One region of the Mesorhizobium sp. M0815 genome, then DNA from elsewhere that is predicted to be linked to it. Evidence: predicted binding sites of a transcription regulator. Region 1 holds the regulator's gene; the other holds the start of a gene.
The links. The regulator LexA, encoded in region 1, represses DNA repair genes until DNA is damaged. The targets are predictions, from matches to a motif close to TGTTCNNNNTGTGTTCNG.

Region 1 (11,283 bases):
CCTGCGCATAGTCGCGGATCGCGGCTTCCGCCGAGGCGGCAGACCAGTCCGAAATCGTGGCCAGTGCCGCATGAGCGCCCCGCAGGATCGCGCGCGCCTCACCGCTGAGCAGCGCCGCCGCCTTCTCGTCGACCGGCATCGGCCGCTCGACGAACAGGAATGCAGCCCCTTCAACAAGTTCGACCAGCGTCTTGGCGCGCTCCTTCAGGCCTGGCAAAGCGGCAAGCAATTGCGCCTTGCGTCTGTCGTCGAGGCTAGCTGCGATCGCCGGACCGCCGTCGAGATAGGGCAGAGTGGCGATGAAGATGTCGAGCAGCGCCGCGTCGTTCATGCGGCGCATGTGCACGCCGTTCAGCGCCTCGAGCTTGGCGAAGTCGAAACGGGCGGCGCCCTTGTTGACGTCGCCAATGTCGAACCATGCGATCATGTTGGCGATCGACATGATCTCATCGTCGCCGTGGCTCCAGCCAAGCCTCGCCAGATAATTGAGCAGCGCCTCCGGCAGGTAGCCCATGGCGCGATAGGCCTCGACGCCGAGCGCACCGTGCCGTTTCGACAGCTTGGCGCCGTCGGCACCGTGGATCAGCGGGATATGCGACATCGACGGCACCTCCCACCCCATGGCATGGTAGATCACCGTCTGGCGGGCGGCGTTGGTCAAATGGTCGTCGCCGCGGATGATGTGGGTGACGCCCATGTCGTGATCGTCGACGACGACGGCATGCATGTAGGTCGGGTTGCCGTCCGAGCGCAGAATAATGAAATCGTCGAGATCCTTGTTGGGAAAGCGCACGTCGCCCTGGACGCGGTCATGCACAACCGTCTCGCCGTCTGTCGGCGCCTTGATGCGGATCGCCCCCTTGGCGCCGGCCGGCGCCTCGGAGGGGTCGCGGTCGCGCCAGCGGCCGTCATAGCGGGGAGGCAGCCCCTTGGCTCGTGCGCTCTCGCGCATTGCCTCCAACTCGGCAGGCGTCGCGTAACAATAATAGGCCTTGCCCATGCGAACGAGTTCCTCGGCCACCTCGCGATGGCGCGGCGCACGCTCGAACTGCGACACCGGCTCACCGTCCCATGTCAGGCCAAGCCAGGAAAGCCCGTCGAGGATGGCCGCGGTTGCCGCATCGGTGGAACGCTCGCGGTCGGTGTCCTCGATGCGCAGCAGCATCGTGCCGGCTGTGTGCTTGGCATACAGCCAGTTGAACAGCGCCGTGCGCGCCCCGCCAATATGCAGATAGCCGGTGGGCGAGGGGGCAAAACGGGTGACGACCTTGTCGGGCATGGAACTCTCAGGCAGGCGAAGGAAGTGGGTTTGCGGACTTTCGCGCGTTGCGCGTTCATGTAGCATAGGAGGTCGAGGGCGCAAGGGGCAGACCCGATGGCTGTGCGAGGCCGTGGTGCGGGCGAGGGCGAGGACGTTGGCAGCGGCGTCAGCGAACGCTTGCTGTTTGCCGCGCCCGTGCCTGTCCTGCCGGCACCGGCATTGCTGCCGGTTCCACGCTTTGATGCCCCGTCGCTGCCGGCGAGCGACCCAGCAACGGTTCTCGTGCCCGCGGCCGAGCCCATCGTGCGCCTACGCCGGCGTTTCCGCCTCCCGTCACCGTCCCGTATCCGCAACGGCGTAACCTCGGCGGTCGGCCTGGAGCTCGACCGTGGGGTCGCCTTCCTGCTGGTGCCGGTGTTCCTCGCATGCGGGGATCGTATATTTTGCGCTGGCGGTGGAGCCGGCCTTTCCACAGCCGATCGCAATCGTCGCCTTGGCAGCCCTCTGTGCCGTCGCCTCGCGGTCGTGGCCCAGAACCCGCCTGTGCTTCATGGCGGCGTTGCTCTGCGCGCTTGGCGTGCTTGCCGCCAAGGTCGAGACCTGGCGTGTCGGAACGCATATGCTCGGTTCCGAAATCTCGACGCGCCTCACGGGTCGCGTCGTATCGTTCGAGCCCATGGCGAGCGGCCGCATCAGGCTGACGATCGATGTGATCTCAACCGCCAGGCCGACACTGCGCTACATGCCGGAACGGGTCCGCGTTTCGGCGATGAAAATACCGGCTGAGCTGACCGCCGGTTCCGAGATCGCCGGCTATGTGCGGCTGCTGCCGCCGACCGGGCCGGTGCGGCCCGACAGCTATGATTTCTCCTTCGACAGCTATTTTGCCGGTATCGGCGGCAGCGGCTTTTTTCTCGGCAATCCGAAAGTCGTGTCGTCGGGCAGCATGCCGTTTGCCGCGCGGCTTTCTTCCGCGATCGAAGACGCGCGCGAATCCATCGCCGACCATATCCGCAGCCGCATCGGCGGCGCCGAGGGCGAGATTGCTGCTGCGCTGATCGTCGGCGTGCGCGCCGGCATTCCCGAGGAGATCAACGAAGCGATGCGGCGTACCGGCATCTACCACATCATCTCCATCTCGGGGCTGCATATGGCGTTGGTCGCCGGCACCATTATGGCGCTGCTGCGCGGCGCCTTTGCGCTGTTTCCCGATTTCTCATCGCGACGGCCGGTCAAGAAATACGCGGCGGCCGCCGCGCTTTTTTCGATTGCGGCCTACCTCGTCTTTTCCGGCATTGTGGTGGCGGCCGAACGCAGCTTCATCATGTTGGCGGTGATGCTTATCGCCGTGCTGTTCGACCGGGCCGCGCTCACCATGCGCAACCTGGCGATCTCGGCCATCGCGGTCATTCTGGTGTCGCCGCACGAGGTGGTCGGTCCGAGCTTCCAGATGTCCTTCGCCGCGACGGCGGCCCTTGTCGGCGCCTATGCAGGCTGGTCCGATTACCGCGCCGGCGGGGCCACCACGCCGCCGCCCCGGCGGTCGCCGCTACGCTTTGCCACTAGAAAGGTACTGATGGGCATGGGCGGCCTGGCGATGACCTCGATCATTGCAGGGAGCGCCACGGCGCTTTTCGCCATATGGCATTTCCAGCGCGTGGCGCCGCTCAGCCTGTTCGCCAATCTGGCCATCATGCCTATCGTCTCACTGGTCGTCATGCCCTTCGCCGTCCTCAGTGCGCTGGCGATGCCGTTCGGCGCGGATGGGCCTTTCCTCTACGTGATGGGCAAGGGGCTGACGGCGATGATCGCCCTGTCCGGGTGGATCTCCGAGCGCTCGCCGATCGATGCGGTCGGGCTGATTTCGCTGAGATCTGTCCTTTTGGTGACGATCGCCCTCGTCATTGCCAGCATGGCGACGACCTGGTTGCGGCTCGTGGCCCTTCCTTTTGCGCTCGCCGGCTTGCTAACGACAACGCAGACGCGCGTACCCGATGTATTGATCTCGGAGGACGCACGGCTCGTCGCGCTGCCGATCGGCAGCGGTGAACTCGCGGTCAACCGGGCACGCCCGAATGAGTTCACCATCGACAACTGGAAACGCGCGCTCACATCAGAGGCTATCGTCGCGCCGGAAACACCTGGAAAGAACGATCCGCAATTCGACATTGCCGATCCGGCCGACTTACCGCCGGGCATGCCGTTCATTTGCACGGACGGTCTCTGCCTTGCCAGGCATCCATCCGGCGCGATCATCGCGCTAGCCAATGACCGCGATACTGCACGGCCAGCCTGCGCCTTTGCCAGCTTGATCGTCATCGACGACGCCACCGCCCATAATCCCTGCTACTACGACCGGCTGGTCCTCGTCGTCACCAAACGGCAACTGGCGCGCGCGGGAAGTGCGGCCGTCTATTTCGATCCACAAGCGGCAACACGCGCCGAAATCCGCTTCGCCGTCGAAAAATCATACCGGCCCTGGCACGTGCAGCGGAAATTTTCACGCGCGGCGCGGGGCATGCCGCCATACCGCAGAGCCGACAAGCCAAAAGCCGGCGCCAAGGGCGCAGCTCAGTAGCGGCGGATCAGCCCAACGAGCTTGCCCTGCACCTTGACCCTGTCTGGTCCGAAGATGCGCGTCTCGTAGGCCGGATTGGCGGCTTCCAGGGCGATCGAGGCGCCCTTGCGGCGGAACCGCTTCAGCGTCGCTTCTTCCTCGTCGACCAGTGCCACCACGATCTCACCGGGGCTCGCCGTATCGGCATTGCGGATGATCACCGTGTCGCCGTCGAAAATGCCAGCCTCGATCATCGAATCGCCTTTGACCTCGAGCGCATAATGCTCGCCGCCCATGATCATGTCCGGCGGCACCGAGATCGAATGCGTCTGGTGCTGGATGGCATCGATCGGCACACCAGCGGCGATGCGGCCCATCACCGGGATAGACACGGCGGCGACGACATCGTCGTCATTGCCGGCTGCAGGGACGCGCGACGATGTCGGCTTGCCTTGCCGAGGACCTTGCCCAAGACTGCCCTGGATGACACTCGGCGAGAACTTGCGTGCCGCATTGAGGCCGGGGGCGATCGAATCGGGCAGGCGCAGCACCTCCAGCGCACGGGCCCTGTTGGGCAAACGGCGAATGAAGCCGCGCTCCTCCAGCGCCGTAATCAGCCGGTGGATTCCCGATTTGGAAGCCAGGTCGAGCGCTTCCTTCATCTCGTCGAAGGAGGGCGGGATACCGCTTTCCTTCAGCCTTTCGTGGATGAACATAAGCAGTTCGTGTTGTTTGCGTGTCAGCATAGCGACCCCCAACAGAATCAGAAAAACAAACCCAGAACAAACACTATCTGTTCCAGTTGTGTTCCGCAACTGTTTAAAGTTTAATGAATGTGTTAGGGCTCGGGTAACGATACCACTCGCCAAACCGGGACGCTGCATTTTCACCGCCGCGGGCCTCATCGCCTTGATTCTGCTTTCGTTTGCGGCCTCTGGGTTTCCAGAAGGCGGCACTGGTATCGGCCGTCAGCCGGCAAAGGGGCACGGAATTGAAGCCGTATCGACTGTGCGGTTTGGTCAATGCACCGTGAACGAAACGAACTCAAAACGCCAACCTTGGGTTGGCTTGGCTCCTGGTTTCCACCGCATGGTCAGGCAACTTGTCGCCGGTGGAGCCTTGCTGCGCGATACCAGGTAATGGAGAACCGCTCGTGACCGATGGATGCCGTCGATGCGTGTCCGGCGTTGCGGTGAATCTTGGGGAGCAGACAAATCATGACAGGAATTCCCGATCTCGTGGCCATAAGGGCGATGGATGCTGCAGATCCGCTGCGCGCGATGCGCGACCGCTTTGTGCTGCCGCAAGGAGTGATCTATCTCGACGGCAATTCGCTAGGGGCCGCTTCGCGTGCCGCTTTCGATGAATTGAGCAAGGCAGTGACCGAAGAATGGGCGCATGATCTCATCCGCGCCTGGAACACGGCCGGCTGGTTCAACATGCCGCTCGAACTTGGCGACCAGCTCGGGCGCCTGATCGGTGCCGCGGCCGGCCAGACGGTGGTCTGCGACACGACATCGGTCAACATCTACAAGCTGCTGCACGCCGCCATGGCCATGCGGCCGGAGCGGCAGGTCATCGTCGCCGAGGGCGACAGTTTTCCGACAGACCTCTACATGGCTGAGGGTGTGGTTTCGACGCGAAAAGATACGCTGCTGCGCCTCTCGGGGGTCGACGCGCCGAGCATCGAAGAGCTGATCGACGAACGCACCGCCGTGGTGCTGGTCAACCACGTCAACTACAAGTCGGGCGAACTGCGCGACGTGCCGGCGCTGACGCGCAGGGCCCAGGAAGCCGGGGCGATGATCGTCTGGGATCTCTGCCACACCGCCGGTGCGATGCCAGTCGAGCTCGACACGGCAAACGCCGATTTTGCCGTTGGCTGCACCTACAAATATCTGAATGGCGGACCGGGCGCGCCTGCCTTCATCTATGCGGCTGAGCGGCATCTTGCCGACATCCAGCAGCCGCTCACCGGCTGGTGGGGCCATGCACGGCCCTTCGCCTTCGAGCCAGGCTATGCGGCCGGCACCGGCATCCGCCGGTTTCTGTGCGGCACCCAGCCGGTCCTGTCGATGCGCACGCTGAAGGGCGCGCTCGACATCTGGAACGATGTCGACATGACGGCGGTGCGCAAGAAGAGCATCGCGCTGGCCGATCTGTTCATCGAGCTTGTCGAGGCAAAGTGCGGCACTTACGGGCTAACGCTCGAAAGCACGCGCGACGGGGAAAAACGCGGCAGCCAGATTTCATTCATGCACGAGCATGGCTACCAGATCATGCGCGCGCTGATCGAACGTGGCGTGATCGGCGATTTTCGCGCGCCATCGACCATGCGCTTAGGCTTCACCCCGCTCTATGTCGGCTATGCCGATGTCTGGCAGGCCGTCGAAGTGCTTGTGGACATCCTGCGCACCGGTGCGTGGAAGGATGCGCGCTTCGCCATCAAGGCGGCTGTCACTTGAGATTGATGCGAGAGCTGGCATCGTGAGGCTGGCGACGACGCGCCGCGCGATGCTCACGGCTACGCGGCAAGGCCATATTGCCAAGGGGAGGGCGCAGGGTGTTCGAACGTCACATTGCCGATTGGGACAACGCCTATGCCAATGGCGCCAACATAGCCGGCAGCGATCGCTGGCCGGCGGCCTGGGTCGAGCCCGCGCGGGTTTTTCGCGACGTGCTTTCGACCGAGGGCCGGGCGCGGCTCGACATGGCCTATGGCGATGGCCCACGCAACCGGCTCGATCTTTTCCTGCCGGCCACCAAGCCCAAGGGGCTCGTGGTGTTCGTCCATGGCGGCTACTGGATGGCATTCGACAAGAGTTTCTGGTCGCATCTTGCCGCTGGCGCTGTTGATCGCGGCTATGCCGTGGCGATGCCGTCCTACACGCTCTGTCCGCAGATGCGCATTGGCGGCATCGTCAAGGAAGTCGGCGCGGCGATCGGCAAGGCGGCGGGGATGGTCGCAGGGCCGCTGATGCTGACCGGACACTCGGCCGGTGGCCATCTTGTTAGCCGGATGGTTACGACGACGACGCCGCTGGCGCCCGAAATTGTCCGGCGCATTCGCCATATCGTATCGATCTCGGGTGTGCACGATTTGCGCCCGATCATGCGCACCGGCATGAACGAGACGCTGGCGATCGATGAGGCCGAGGCGCAGGCCGAAAGCCCGGTGCTGCTGCGCCCGATGGACAAGGCCCGCCTGACCTGCTGGGCCGGCGGCGGCGAGCGCGCCGAATTCCTGCGCCAGAGCGCGTTGCTGGCCAATATCTGGATCGGCCTGGGTGCCGCGACCAGTTCGGTGGTCGAGCCTGACCGGCATCATTTCAACATCATCGACGGTTTGGCCGATCCAGACCATCCGCTGACCCGGACCTTGATCTCGGAGTGAGGCAGGTTCAGCGTAGCATCAGCACGTCGCAGGCGGCGCCCGCCGCCGCGGCGGGCGTGAACGGCGCATGGACGATCAGCCCGTTGGCATCGGCCAGCATTTTCAGCATCGAGGAGTCCTGGATGCCGAACGGCGTCGCCACGAGCGTACCGGCGTCGTCTGTGACAACAGCCCGCACATAATCTTGCCTGAGATCGTTGGCCGGCATGGCAGCGCCGAGCCGTGCCTCACGCATATCCTGCTGAAAGGCGCGGCCGCCGAGCCGCGCCAGCAGCGGCTTCAGGAAGAGCTGGGTGCAGACCAGGCTCGCCACCGGATTGCCGGGCAAGCCGATGCAGCGAATGTCGCCCAGCCGCCCGAACATCAGCGGCTTGCCCGGCCGCATGGCGATCTTCCAGAAATCGAGAGTCATGCCTTGCCCGGTCAGCACGTCATGGACGAAATCGTGGTCACCGACCGAGGCACCGCCCAGCGTGACGATGACGTTCGCGCCAGCCTTCACGGCCTTTTCCACCAGCGCAGCGATCGCCTCCCTGCGGTCCGGCGCGATGCCAAGGTCGAGCACTCGCGCACCGACCGACTGTGCGGCGGCGGCGACACCATAGGCGTTGGAGGAGATGATCTGGTCGGGGCCAAGCTCGCTGCCCGGCGGCAGCAATTCGTCGCCGGTGGCGATGATGGCGACCAACGGCCTTTTGACCACGCCGACCTCGGGGTGGTTGGCCGATGCCGCCAGCGACAAGGCCGCCGGGTCGAGCAGGCGGCCTTTGTGCAGCAGGACGTCGCCTTTGGCGAAATCGAGCCCGAGGCGGCGGATGTTTCGCCCCTGCACCGTCGGCTCCGTCACTTCGACGACACCGCGGCCGAGATCGCGGACGTTCTCCTGGATGACGATGGTGTCGGCGCCTTCGGGAAGCGGCGCGCCGGTGAAGATACGGACGGCCTGCCCCTGCTGCACCGTCCCGGCAAAGCCGCTTCCGGCCGGCGCCATGCCGACCACCGAAAGCTTTGCTGGTAAGGACGCGATATCAGCCGCCCGCACGGCATAGCCGTCCATGGCGGAGGCGTTGAACGGCGGCTGGGTGCGGAGCGCCACAACCGGCTCCGCCAGCACGCGGTCGGCGGCATCCAGCAGCGCGACGCGTTCGCCCTGCAGTGCAGCTGCGCCGTCCAACAGGCGCTCGAGCGCCTCAGCAACTGGGACCAGCGCCATCAGCGGCCTGCCTCGGTGACCCCATCTTCGGTGATCTTGTAGTCGCCGGATTTGCCGCCGGTCTTTTCAACCAGCCTGATGCCGGAGATGACCATGGCGCGGTCGACCGCCTTGGCCATGTCGTAGATGGTCAGGCAAGCGACCGAGACGGCGCTCAGGGCCTCCATCTCAACGCCGGTTTTGCCGGTGACGCGGGTCAATGCTGTGACCTTCAGGCCGGGCAAAGCTGCGTCCGGCTCGATATCGACAGATATCCTGGTCAGCAGCAGTGGATGGCAGAGCGGGATCAGTTCATGCGTCTTCTTGGCCGCCATGATGCCGGCGATACGCGCGGTACCGAGCACGTCGCCCTTCTTGGCATCGCCGGCGAGGATCATGTCCAGCGTCTCGGGCCGCATCGACACGAAGCCCTCCGCGACTGCCGTGCGCACCGTCTCAGCCTTGTCGCCGACATCGACCATGTTGGCTTCGCCGCGCGCGCCAAGATGGGTGAGGGCGGCCGCCATCCTCAGATCGCCTCTGCCGGCGCCTTGCCCGTCAAAAGCAGGCGCGTTGCAGCGGCCACGTCCTGTTGACGCATCAGGCTCTCACCGACCAGAAAAGTGGCGATGCCGCTCCGCTCCAGCCGGCGGCAATCGTCATGCGAAAAGATACCGCTCTCGCTGACCAGAAGGCGGTCGGCGGGCACCATCGCGACCAGCCGTTCCGAGGTCTCGAGGCTGGTTTCGAAGGTCCGGAGATTGCGGTTGTTGATACCGATCAGCCGCGACGACAGCTGCAGCGCGCGTTCCATCTCAGCCTCGTCATGCACTTCGACCAGCGCGTCCATGCCGAGCCCGAAAGCTGTCGCTTCGAGTTCTCTTGCCAACGCGTCGTCGACGCTGGCCATGATGATCAGTATGGCATCGGCGCCCCATGCCCTGGCCTCGTAGACCTGATAGGGATCGAACAGGAAATCCTTGCGCAAGGCAGGCAACTCGACGGCAGCGCGCGCATCGCTGAGGAACGCGGGCGCCCCCTGGAAAGAGGGTGCGTCGGTCAGCACCGAAAGACAGGCGGCACCGCCTTCCGCATAGGCCCTGGCCAGCGCCGGCGGATCGAAATCGGCGCGGATCAGGCCTTTGGATGGGCTAGCCTTCTTGATTTCGGCAATCAGCGCGAACCTGCCGGATTGGCGCTTTGCTTCAAGGACGGAAAGAAAGCCGCGCGGCGCTTCGGCGTCCGTTGCCCGTGCCTTGATCTCGGCAAACGGCACTTGCGCCTTGGCCGCCGCGATCTCGTCGCGCTTGTAAGCCTCGATCTTGCGCAGGATGTCGGACATAGTTCTAACCGTTCGAAATCTCGACCAGCCTGTCGAGCACTTTCAGCGCGCGGCCGCTGTCGATGGCCTGCGCCGCCGTCACCATGCCGTCGGCAAGTGTCGTCGCCTTGCCGGCCACCACCAGCCCGGCGCCGGCATTCATCAGCACCGTGTCGCGAAAGGCGCCGGCGGCGCCGCCCAGCATGTCGCGCAGTGCCTGGGCATTGTGGGCGGCGTCGCCGCCGCGCAACTCGTCCTTGGTGTGACGCTTCAGCCCGACCGCTTCCGGGGTCAGCACAAAGCTGCGGATCTCGCCGCCGGCCAATTCGGCGACCTGCGTCTCGCCGGTGGTGGTGATCTCGTCATAACCGTCGCCATGGACGACCCAGGCATGGTCGGCACCAAGCTCCTTCAACGTTTCTGCCACCGGCATGATCCATTCGGGCAGGAACACGCCGACCATCTGCCGTCTGACACTGGCCGGATTGGAAAGCGGACCCAGCAGGTTGAAGATGGTGCGGGTGCCGAGCTCGACCCGGGTCGGGCCGACATGCTTCATCGCCGGGTGGTGCGCCGGCGCGAACATGAAGCCAACTCCGGCCTCGTGGATGCAGCGGCCGATCGTCTCCGGAGGGATGTCGATCTTGACGCCCAACGCGATCAGAACATCGGCGGCGCCGGTCAGCGAGGACAGTCCGCGATTGCCGTGCTTGGCGACGGGCACGCCGCTGCCGGCGATGACGAAGGCGGATGCGGTCGAAATGTTGACGCTGTGCGAATTGTCGCCGCCGGTGCCGACAATGTCGATGGCGCCCTCGGGGGCTTCGACGCGCAGCATCTTGGCGCGCATGGTGGCGACGGCGCCGGCGATCTCGCTGACGGTCTCACCGCGCACCCGCAATGCCATCAGGAAGCCGCCGATCTGGCCGGGGGTGGCGTCACCGGACATGATGATGTCGAAGGCCTCGCGCGCCTCCTCGAAGGAAAGAGCGCTACCGGCGGCGACCTTGGCGATGTGGATCTTCAGCGCGCTCATCTGGCCAGGGCTTGGGTTACGGCCGTCTGATCGATGCGGACGTCATATTGCGTCTGCAACTGCGCCACCAACTGGTCGAGCAGGTCGTCGGACATACCGGAGGTGAAGGATTTCTGCGCGTCCTGGGGTACTGAGTTGGCGTCGGCCCCGGCGGGCTCGAATACCTCGGCAACCTTGAACAGGATCTGTCCGTCGCCCGTGGGCGAGGGGATTAGCCCGGTGCCGCCTTCGCCGACGCCGAACATCGCGGCGGCCCCTTCCTTGCCGAAATCGACGTCGTCAGCATCGCGCTTGACACCGCGCTTGGTCTGCTTTTCGAGCTTGAGCTCACCGGCGATCACCTCGAGCGTGGCGCCGGCCTTGAGACGCTTCTCGAGCTCTTGTGCCTTTGCGGTAAGCCGTTTGGTGGTCTCCGCCGCGGTCCAGTCGGCCACGACCTTCTGGCGGACTTCGTCCAGCGTGCGGTCGCGGGCCGGCGTGATCGCGCTTACGTCGTAGAAGACGAAGCCGTTATCGGCGGTG
Region 2 (11,283 bases), 200 kb from region 1:
ATTGATCATGAGCGCGCCAGTGGCCGGGCTGACCTCGAAAAATCGGATCACGGCGGAAGACGTGGTCATGCTGCGCGGCGAAGTGTTCGGCGACGGCGTGGTAACGCGCGGCGAGGCCGAGGCGCTGTTTGCGCTCGACGCGACGGCGAGGGACAAATGCGCGGAATGGCTCGAGTTTTTCGTCGAGGCCGTCACCGACTTCATCGTCCACCAGGAACAGCCGGCCGGCTATGTTTCCCAGGACAATGCCGACTGGCTGATCCGGGCGATTTCGCGCGACGGCATGGTTGACAGCCGAACCGAACTCGAGTTGCTAGTGCACGTGCTGGAAGTTGCCAAATCATCGCCGAGCACGCTTTCCGGCTATGCGCTGGAGCAGGTCGCTCATGCGGTCGTGGATGGCAAGGGGCCGCTGACGACCGGCGGCAGGCTTATCCCTGGGTCGATAGCCAAGGCTGAGGTCGAGCTGTTGCGCCGCATCCTTTACGCCTATGGCGGCGATGGCAACATCGCCATCAGCCGCGCCGAGGCCGAGGTGCTGTTCAAGATCAACGAGCGGACAGTGGCGGGCGACAATGATCCGTCGTGGAACGATCTGTTCGTCAAGGCGATCGCCAATTTCGTCATGTGTTCGGCCGGCTACGAAGCGCCGGTGCGCGATGTGGCGCTGCGCCGGGATGCTTTTTTCGAGCAGGCCGATCCGGAGATCGGCGGTTTCTTCAGCCGCATGGTGTCGGGTGGCCTGTCCGGCATTATGGAGGCCTATCGTTCACCGGGCGACGTCGAGGCCGAATGGGAATCGAGGAACAACGCAGCCGAGGCTCTGGCCCGCCGCGCCGAGACGGTCGATGCCGGCGAGGCGAAATGGCTGGCTGAACACATCGGCGACCGGCCGCTGCAGGAGAACGAGCGTGCGTTGCTGACGCTGATCAAGCACGCCTCGCCGGAAATCCACCCGGCGCTCAAGCCGCTGATCGACAAGGTCGCATAACAGGTCGCCAACCTATTGCTTGGCAGGTTCCGGCTTGGCGCCGGTGTCGAACCGCGACATCCATTTGAAGCTGCCGAACCAGTAGCGGCGCACGCCGCCTATGGTGCCGTCAGCGGTACGCGCGCCGATCCAGTTGTTGACGTATTGGATGAGGCGGACATCGTCCGGCCGCATGGCAAACGCCTCCGGCGTCCGCAACAGCGGACCGCCCACCATTTTCAATTTCGCGTCATAGAGCCTGGCGGCCATTTGCGGCGTTGGCGATGTGGCGACCATCGCCTGTGCGTCGCCGCCGATGATCGCGGCGAAAACATCTGAGGTATTGTCGAAAGAAAGGATGGTCGCCTTAGGAAAAGCTTCCTTCGCGGCGGCTTCATCGGTGGAATTGGACAACACGGCGATCTTGTATGCCGGCGCCGCTACTGCCTTTCCCGGCCTTTTCCCAAGGCTGGCGATCGTCGCAACCATGCGGATATCGGCGGTACCGGTCTGGTTGGAGAACACCACCTCGCGTGCGCGTTCCGGCGTGCTGGCGTAGCCCGCCGCGATCATGTCGAAATCACCCTTGAGCAGTCGTGTCTTGAGGTCGTTCCAATGCACCTCGACCAGCTTCAGGTCGACGCCGAGATCAGACGCCAGCGCATTGGTCAGGTCGACATCATAGCCGGCGAACTTCCCGTCGGCCTTCTTGAGGATCCATGGCGGGTTGAGCGCCACGCCGACCGTCAGTGTCTTCTGGTCGATGATGCGCTTGAGGCTGTCATCCGCCCGGGCTGGCAGCAGCGACAAAGCCAACCAGGCAGAAAGGGCAAGTATAGTTGTGGCGATCATCTTAGCGCGCATTAATATAACCTCGCTGAGCCCGTCCGGTTGTCAGATTTACACAGAGGTGCCATTCTGTCGATAGCGGACCCTGATGGAGAGTTGCGATGTCGGCACGGATGGCGGTTAGCAGTTCGATGATGTTCCTGGTTTGCATCCTGGGCAACCCGGCGAAGCTTTCGTTGCTGCCGGCGGCAGCGCAGGCTGCGGGGGCAAACGCATGGTCTGCTCCAGCGCCGATTACCGCTATTCCTATTGCGGGATCGATACGCGACGTGGCGTGCAGTTGACCTCCAGGCTTTCGAAGGCGCGTTGCGTATATGGTAGAAGCTGGGGCTATGACGGCGGCGGCATCTGGGTCGACAATGGTTGCTCGGCCGAATTCGCAGTCGCCGGCCCCAACCGCAATCCCTCTGCTGGCGACGTCGCTGCAGCCATTATCGTCGGCGGCGTGGTAGGCGCCATTCTCGACGACGGCAATTCGCACCGCCATCATTCCGACAATTACTATCCGAAGCCGCGCCCGCGCCGTTACGACCAATCGATCGATCCGACGCCGCAATTCGACAATCAGGGCAATCCCAACTTCGATACCCACGGCAACTACCAAGGACCGCACGGGCTGGGGAAGCTTGTTACCCCTGACGACAATCCTGATCTGAATCCGGCCCTGCGCAGCGACGGCGACGACAGCGACGACGACAGTTAAATGAGGCTTAAGTCAGGTTTCGGTCAGATGCCGCCGTACCAGTCGTAGCCATTGTCCTCCCAATAGCCGCCTCTGCCGCCGCCGACATTGGCGAAGCCGTCGACCAGCTCGATCTTGGTGAGGTATTTCGGCATTTTGTAGCCGAGCTGGCGCTCGACGCGGACGCGCAGCGGCGCGCCGTTCTCGACCGGCAACGGCTTGCCGTTGAGGCCATAGGCAAGGATCGTTTGCGGATGACGGGCATCGATCAGGTCGATCGAGCCGTAATATTTGATATCGCCGGCAAGGCTGCGGTCGATCGTATCGAGGCAGTGGAACATGACGTAGCGCGCCTGCGGCTTGACCACCGCCTGGTCGAGCACCAGCGACAGCGGCGTGCCGGTCCATTTGGCAATGCAGCTCCAGCCTTCGACGCAGTCGTGGCGGGTGATCTGGGTGCGGCTCGGCATGTTCATCAGCTGCTCGCGGCTCAGCGACAGCGGTTTTTCGACGAGGCCGGAAACCTCCAGCCGCCAGTCGGCGAAATCGTTGGCGAGCAGGCCCTTGTAGAAATCGTCGTCGGGCGCGGTGACGCCGTTCGGCCGCTGCGGCTGGCGAATGTCGGCCTCGGTGAACTCCGGCGCCAGCGCGTCACGGCCGGCAAGCAGCCGCTGCGCCCGCCAGGTCAGGCCATTGGCGCTTTCGAGGAAGCTGCGCAGGCCGTCGCCGACGCCAAGCTGGCTGTCGAAGGCGTCGCAGCCCGAAAGCATGATGCCGGAAAGGCCGAGGCTGGCCGAGGTCAGGAATTTTCTTCGGCTTGTCTGTAGCTTGGGGCTGATCTCGAATTTCGCCATGTCAGGCGCTCCTCTCGGGTGCTTTGTCGCCATGCGCCGGCGGGTCGGTTCGGTACCAGCCGGTGATGATCGAACGCAGCTCGTTGATCGGGCCGGCGGCGAGGATCATCAGGATGTGGATGATGAAGAAGGCGACGAGCAGCAGCATCACCGTGAAATGAATGGTGCGCGCCGTCTGCCGGCCGCCGAGCAGGTCGTTCAGGAATGGCAGTACCGAGTTCATGCTCGGCGACATGGCCAGGCCGGTGACGATCATCAGCGGCAGCAGCACGAACAGCACGCCGCCATAAGCCATCTTCTGCAGCGTGTTGTATTCGCGCCTGTGGTGGAACCTGAACCTTGCGTGGTCGACAATGTCTCGCGGCAGCCGCCTGATATCATCGAGGCGCGGGGCAAGATCGCGCCGCAAATGGCCGTTGATCAGACTGGCGACCAGCCAGACCAGCAGCGTGGTGGTCAGCACCCAGGCGAAGAAGAAATGAACGACGCGCGCGGTGCCGAGATCGTAGTAGGAAGGGATCGTCGCCCAGGACGGGAAGGCGCGGGAGGTCTCCTGGCCGGCCGGACCCGACCAGCCGAGCACGCCGGTGGTATCGAAGCGCTTGCCGAAGATCTCGGTATAGCCGCGCGGGCCAGTCACCGTGTTCTCGGCGCCGATGGCGAAGATGGTGTTGTTGTAGCCAAAGCCCGACTCCTTGCCGATGTAGAGCTGTGGGCGGGCGTTAAATATTTGCAGACCGGAAAGCAGCATGAAGAACAGCGCGATCGCCCATAGCCAATGCGTCAGCCGCGTCCAGCGCGACTGCCGATAGATCAGCGTCGCATCGCTCGGCGCGGCGGTATCTGCTCCGGCGGCTTGGTTTCTGGCAAGCGATTCCATCTGTTGTTCCCTCCGGCCGCGTGTTCGCCGCGGCCTGTCAGATCTCTTCTCCTCCCAATACGTCGCCAGCTTAAGCGATGTTTCACCCGATCACGGATTTATTACGGACTGCCGAGGCTGACTGCGAGGTTGACCGCGGCTGCCACGATGACCGTGTTGAAGAAGAACGACAGGATCGAATGCACAAGCACGACACGCCGCATTTGCGAGGTCGTGATGTTGGTGTCGGCGGTTTGCGCCGTCATGCCGATCACTGTCGCAAAATAGAGGAAATCCGAGCCTTCCGGCCGTTTGCCGCCCGGGAAGTCGAGGCCGCCGACCGGAATTTTCTTTTTGGTGTCGCCATCCATCGCGTCGCCGTCCAACCAATAGAGATGTGCGTAGTGAAGTGCCGCCATCGCATGGATGGTCAACCAGCCAAGCGGGATAGACAACAACGCCACCGTAAGCTCGACGGGATCCGCGCTCTTCTCCCTGTTGATCAATTGAAACAACGAGATGATGGCAATTGCGACCACAACCAGCGTGACCGCGAAGATGGCCAGCACCGGCAGGTCCGTGTCGCCTGCATTCTTGCGCAGATAGCTGCCAGTAAGCCGCGGCATGTGAGCGACGACAAGACAGAGATAGGCGGCAAAGAACACATTGGCGCCGATCGAATAGGCAAGCGGCGCACGCCAGATCAGCGCTGCGGCGAAGGCTGCCACGCCGATGCAGGCCGACAGCGCGAACGGCGTGTGGCGTTGCATGGGCATCCTGGTGGGGGTACCGGTCGTCATGGTTTCAGTCCGCTGAGGCGGATTTCAGCGCCCGCCGCAAGATGCGGTCAAGCTCGCCGAGAAACCGCGAGCGATCCTGCGGCGCGAAGCTCGAATTGTAGCCCTTGCTTTCGCCGGTCTCCCGCAGGTGCTGCTTGAGGTCGCGCATCGCCACCGCCATGCCGATCGTCTCAGGCGTAAACGGGCGTCCCGTCGGGCCGAGTACATGGGCGCCAAGCGCCACCGCGCGGGCAGCAAGCGGGATGTCGGCGGTCACCACGATGTCGTTGGGCCGGGCACTTTCGACAATCCAGTCGTCGGCGGCGTCCGCACCCTTGGAGACGACGACATTGCGGATCATCGGATCGCGCGATGGACGCAAGCCGCCATTGGAGACGAAGGTGACGACGATGCCGTGCCGCTCGGCGACCTTTTCGACCTCGGCCTTCACTGGGCAGGCATCGGCATCGACGAGAATAGCGGGTGCGGGCATCGTTGTTCCAAATGTGAAAGAGCCGGGCGACGTCGCCCGGCTCGATCGATGATAGTCGAGCGGCTACTAGGCCGGCAACGCGCCGGATCTCTTTGCCGTCCAGGTGGCGATATAGTCCATCAAGCCAGGATTGAGGCAGTCATAAGGCTCGAGCCCGATCGACTTCAGCTGTGACCTTATACCCTCCATGCGGCTCGGATCGACACCGGATTCGATGATCGACGAGACAAAGGCGGTGAAGCCTGGAGGCGACCAGCCATCCTCCTGGAAGCGCTCCGGATGGATGAAGGAGAGCCCCTTGAACGCGTGATCGCGCTCGACCGGGCCATGCATGTGGACGCCGCAACCCGTGCAGGCATGGCGCAGGATCAGCGCGCCCGGATCGACCACCTTCAGCTTGTCGCCGTTTTCGGTCACCGTCACGTCGCCCGTACCGGCAACCGCCACGACCGAGAACAATGCGCCTTCCGGCTTCCAGCATTTGGTGCAGCCGCAGGCATGGTTATGGGCGATCTGGCCTTTGACCTTCACCTTGACCGGGTTGCTGGTGCAGGCGCAGACCAGCGTGCCGCCGGCAAAGTCGGCCTTTTCCCGGGGCAGTCCATTGTCGATCTTAGGATGCAGTTTTTCCGGCATTTTTGTTTCCTCCCTTGGTTCTATGCTGGTTCCGTTTCGATTACCGCTTCATTCTCCATACGGTGTGCTTGACGCGCTCAACCACCTTGAGCGCCTTGCTCAGATATGTATCACGCACCAGAAACGATATTTCTTCTCTGCCACGGTCGATATCATCGAGGTCGATGCGAATGCGGTTGCTATTCCTAAGCGCTACCCAAAGATGTTCGCCGAATTGCCAGCTCTGCATACTGAGCGACTCACTGAAATTCGGATATCGGATCCGAACCCGGATCAGTACCTCCTTCAATAGACTACCACGCTCCTGATCGACTTGCCTTCATGCATAAGGTCAAAGCCCCTGTTGATGTCCTCGAGCTTCAGCGTGTGGGTGATCATAGGATCGATCTCGATCTTGCCGTCCATGTACCAGTCGACGATCTTCGGCACGTCGGTGCGGCCGCGCGCGCCGCCGAAGGCGGTGCCCATCCAGGTGCGGCCGGTAACCAGTTGGAACGGCCGCGTCGAGATCTCCTGGCCGGCGCCGGCAACGCCGATGATGACCGACTTGCCCCAGCCACGGTGGGACGATTCAAGCGCCTGCCGCATGACTTTCGTATTGCCGGTGCAGTCGAACGTGTAGTCGGCGCCGCCGATCTGGTCGGCGCCGCGCTTGGTCATGTTAACGAGATGAGCCGCGATATCGCCGTCGACCTCCTTCGGATTGACGAAATGCGTCATGCCGAATTTCTCGCCCCAGGCCTTCTTGTCGTTGTTCAGGTCGACGCCGATGATCATGTCGGCGCCGGCAAGGCGCAGGCCCTGGATGACGTTGAGGCCAATGCCGCCGAGGCCGAAGACGACAGCGGTCGCGCCTTGCTCGACCTTGGCCGTGTTGATGACAGCGCCGATGCCGGTGGTGACGCCGCAGCCGATGTAGCAGATCTTGTCGAAGGGGGCGTCGGCATTGACCTTGGCCACCGCGATCTCCGGCAGCACGGTGAAATTGGAGAAAGTCGAGCAGCCCATATAGTGGAACAGCTTGTCCTTGCCGATCGAGAAGCGCGAGGTGCCATCAGGCATCAAGCCCTGTCCCTGCGTGGCGCGGATCGCGGTGCACAGATTGGTTTTGCGCGACAGGCAGGAGGGGCACTGCCGACATTCCGGCGTATAGAGCGGGATGACATGGTCGCCCTTCTTGACCGAGGTGACGCCCTTGCCGACGTCGACGACGATGCCGGCGCCCTCATGGCCGAGGATCGCCGGAAACAGGCCTTCCGGGTCGGCGCCCGACAGCGTGAACTCGTCGGTGTGGCAGATGCCGGTTGCCTTGATCTCGACCAGCACCTCGCCATCACTGGGACCGTCGAGGTCGACCTCCATGATCTCCAGCGGTTTTCCGGCGGCGACGGCGACAGCGGCGCGCGTTTTCATCAGGCAATCCTCCCATGGCAGTCTGCAATCCAGGTTAGATTTAACTTACCACTCAGCTCTGCGCTATGCACGAAGCGACGTTCTGATCCCGGATTTTCGTCAGAGCTCGCCGATTTGCATCCGGGATAGGCTCCGACTTTGCCTTGACCGGCCCCCTGAAGCCCATAAAACGGGAAGCCCAGAAAAGAAGGGCAGCCGAGGGACGAGGCCTGCATGTTCACAAAGATCCTGATCGCCAACCGTGGCGAGATCGCCTGCCGCGTGATCAAGACTGCGCGCAAGATGGGCATCGCCACCGTCGCGGTCTATTCCGACGCCGACCGCGACGCGGTGCATGTCGAAATGGCTGACGAGGCGGTGCATATCGGCCCTTCTCCCGCCGCGCAAAGCTATCTGGCCCCGGAAAAGATCATCGCAGCCTGCAAGGCGACAGGGGCCGAGGCCGTGCATCCCGGCTACGGTTTCCTGTCCGAGCGGGCATCCTTCTGCGAGGCGCTGGAGCAGGAAGGCATCGTCTTCATCGGCCCGAAGCCCAAGGCCATCAAGGCAATGGGCGACAAGATCGAATCGAAGAAGTTCGCCAACGCCGCCAAGGTTTCGACGGTGCCCGGCTGGCTCGGCGTCATCGACAACGCCGCCCATGCCGAAAAGATCGCCGGCGAAATTGGCTATCCCGTGATGATCAAGGCCTCGGCCGGCGGCGGCGGCAAGGGCATGCGCATCGCTTGGAGCAAGGCAGAGGTGCGCGACGGCTTCGACCGGGCGCGGTCGGAGGCCAAAAGCTCGTTCGGTGATGACCGCGTCTTCATCGAGAAGTTCATTGTCGATCCGCGCCATATCGAAATCCAGGTGCTCGCCGACGCCCATGGCAACACGCTCTATCTCGGCGAGCGCGAATGCTCGATCCAGCGCCGCAACCAGAAGGTCGTAGAAGAGGCGCCGTCGCCGTTCCTCGATGCCAAGACCCGCAAAGCCATGGGCGAGCAGTCGGTGGCGCTGGCCAAGGCGGTCGACTACCAGAGCGCCGGCACGGTCGAATTCATCGTCGATAGCGACAAGAACTTCTATTTCCTGGAAATGAACACGCGCTTGCAGGTCGAGCATCCGGTGACGGAACTGGTCACCGGGATCGACCTGGTCGAGCAGATGATCCGCGTGGCAGCCGGCGAAAAGCTCGCCATCAAGCAGGGCGACGTCAAGCTGAACGGCTGGGCGGTGGAAAGCCGCCTCTATGCCGAAGACCCATATCGCAACTTTCTGCCGTCGATTGGCCGGTTGACGAGATACCGGCCGCCGGACGAGGGGCAATTTGGCGAAATAGTCATCCGCAACGATACTGGCGTCACCGAAGGCTCGGAAATCTCGATGTTCTATGATCCGATGGTCGCCAAGCTGTGCACCTGGGCGCCGACACGGCTTGCGGCAATAGATGCGATGTCGGAAGCGCTGGACAGTTTCGTCGTCGACGGCATCGAGCACAACATACCGTTCCTGGCGGCGCTGATGCAGCATCCGCGCTGGCGGGAAGGGCTGATATCGACCGCTTTCATCGCCGAGGAATACCCAGACGGCTTCGCGCCCATCGTGCCAGACGCCGAGGAGAAAGCGGTGCTGGCCGCGATCGCCACCGCGGTCGAACTGCTGCGCCGCGACCGGCTCGACCGGCTGGGCGGGCGGCTGGCGCCGCATTCCGGCGCCTTGAAACGCGATTGGGCGGTGAAGATCGGCCGGGATTATCTTTCGGTCGCCATCGTCGAAGGCATGATTTCCATTCCGATGGAGCTCGACCTCACAATCGACGGCGACAAGGCACTGAGGGTGACCTCCGACTGGCGGCCGGGCGATCTCATCTGGCGCGGCACGGTCGGCGGCCGCAAAGTCGCGGCGCAGGTCAGGCCGGTGCTGAACGGGTTCCGCCTTGCCTGGAAAGGCATGTCTGTGACAGCCCGCGCCATGCTGCCGCGCACCGCCGAACTCGAAAGGCTGATGCCGGAAAAAGTGGCGCCGGACACGTCGAAGATGCTGCTCTGCCCGATGCCTGGCCTCGTCGTGTCGATTGCGGTTGCCGAGGGGCAGGAGGTCAAGGCCGGCGAGACGCTGGCGGTGGTCGAGGCGATGAAGATGGAAAACGTGCTGCGCGCCGAGCGCGATCTCATCGTATCGAAGCTCAACGCCAAGCCCGGCGACAGCCTTGCGGTCGATGCGGTGATCATGCAATTCGCGTGAGGCTGAAATCCGCCTCGGCGCCGGCCTGGGACGTTGGAGATTAGCGAAAGCCGAGGTGACGGCCAATCTCCCCCCTCGTGGGGGAGATGTCCGGCAGGACAGAGAGTGGCGCGAAGAAACGCGACCTGACAATTCGTTGGGCAACGAGGCTCGGGCGTGCGGAATTCGCTTTTTTGCCGCCGCAACGTATTTTGTTCTTGCTTTGTGCCGGCAGCTATGCTATTAATTTGGGTATCGTGCTAAATGGCTCCAACGACCCGCCCGCTGTGGCGGGTTTTTTGTTTTCAGGCCTGACGTCGGCGGGACAGCGCCCCTCTCTGTCCTGCCGGACATCTCCCCCACGAGGGGGGAGATTGGCAGGTTCGGCGGTTGCTCTAAACTCACAAAGCTCCAATCGCTTCCGCTGGACTCGTGTTACCCGGTGCCGGACAATACATCTTCATCGACTGAGTCCTTGTGAGGCGGCGCGAAAAAACCATGGCGGATGAGAGACTTCCACGCGATCCCTTGCTGCGCGAGGCCTATGCGAAGGCGTCGCGGGCGGAGCAGGCGGCGCGTCGGTTCATTCATCTGCGCGTGCATTCGGCCTATTCTCTGCTCGAAGGCGCCTTGCAGCTCGGCAAGATCGTCGGCCATGCGGTGCAGGACGAGTGCCCGGCAATAGCCGTCACCGATACCAACAATCTGTTCGGCGCGCTGGAATTCGCCCAGAAAGCCGGGAAGGACGGCATCCAGCCGATCATCGGCTGCCAGATCGACCTCGCCTTTTCCGGCGAGGCGAGCGACAGCCAGCGCGACCGCAGGCGGCAAGGACCGGAGATGCGGCCCGTCGTCCTGATCGCCGCAACCGAGGCCGGTTACAGCAATCTGGTCAGGCTGGTCAGCCGCGTCTACCTCGAGACACCGCCCGGGGAAGCGGTGCATCTGACGACCGAGATGCTGCAGGGCCACTCCGACGGTCTGATCTGCCTTACGGGCGGGCCGCGAGGCCCGATCGGCAATGCCTTGAAAGAGGACCGCCGCGAACTCGCCGAGACCCGGCTCCTGGCGCTCAAGGGCCTGTTCGGCGACCGGCTCTATGTCGAGCTGGAGCGCGTGTCCGGCTACGACCGCACGATCGAGCAGTCGTCGGTCGACCTCGCCTACCGCCACGATCTGCCGCTGGTTGCCACCAACGAGGCGTTTTTCTTTTCTCGTGAAGACTATGAGGCGCATGACGCGCTGATCGCCATCGCCGAAGGCTCCGTGGTTGCGGCCGACAATCGCCGCCGCCTTTCACCCGACCACTTCCTGCGAAGCCAGGCCGATATGGCGAGGCTGTTCGCCGACCTGCCGGAAGCAATCGACAACACCGTCGAGATCGCGCTGCGCTGCTCCTACTATCCGAAGACCCGCAACCCGATCCTGCCGCGCTTTGCCGGCCGCGATGTCGCCGACGCCGACGCAGCGGTTAAAGCGGAGGCGCAGGAGCTTGCCCGGCAGGCGCATGAAGGGCTGGACGCGCGGCTGGCGGCGCATGGGC

Region 2: a site for LexA is predicted at 9,954-9,971, ahead of dnaE (DNA polymerase III subunit alpha). Genes of this name have one in related genera too.

The regions. Positions count from the first base shown of each region.
Region 1 is NZ_JAMYOU010000001.1:41,388-52,670, reverse strand. It holds gene gltX (glutamate--tRNA ligase) at 1-1,279, opposite strand, end outside; partial or broken gene NKI01_RS00215 (ComEC/Rec2 family competence protein) at 1,376-3,839, shown strand; gene lexA (transcriptional repressor LexA) at 3,833-4,564, opposite strand; gene kynU (kynureninase) at 5,036-6,283, shown strand; gene NKI01_RS00200 (hormone-sensitive lipase) at 6,382-7,212, shown strand; gene NKI01_RS00195 (molybdopterin molybdotransferase MoeA) at 7,220-8,425, opposite strand; gene moaC (cyclic pyranopterin monophosphate synthase MoaC) at 8,425-8,931, opposite strand; gene trpC (indole-3-glycerol phosphate synthase TrpC) at 8,934-9,746, opposite strand; gene trpD (anthranilate phosphoribosyltransferase) at 9,751-10,761, opposite strand; gene NKI01_RS00175 (SurA N-terminal domain-containing protein) at 10,758-11,283, opposite strand, start outside.
Region 2 is NZ_JAMYOU010000001.1:236,487-247,769, reverse strand. It holds gene NKI01_RS01170 (hypothetical protein) at 1-991, shown strand, start outside; gene NKI01_RS01165 (transporter substrate-binding domain-containing protein) at 1,004-1,822, opposite strand; gene NKI01_RS01160 (DUF3011 domain-containing protein) at 2,034-2,522, shown strand; gene NKI01_RS01155 (molybdopterin-binding protein) at 2,546-3,355, opposite strand; gene NKI01_RS01150 (cytochrome b/b6 domain-containing protein) at 3,357-4,235, opposite strand; gene NKI01_RS01145 (DUF1345 domain-containing protein) at 4,337-5,014, opposite strand; gene NKI01_RS01140 (YaiI/YqxD family protein) at 5,019-5,486, opposite strand; gene gfa (S-(hydroxymethyl)glutathione synthase) at 5,553-6,122, opposite strand; gene NKI01_RS01130 (hypothetical protein) at 6,163-6,411, opposite strand; gene NKI01_RS01125 (S-(hydroxymethyl)glutathione dehydrogenase/class III alcohol dehydrogenase) at 6,408-7,535, opposite strand; gene NKI01_RS01120 (acetyl-CoA carboxylase biotin carboxylase subunit) at 7,749-9,761, shown strand; gene dnaE (DNA polymerase III subunit alpha) at 10,239-11,283, shown strand, end outside.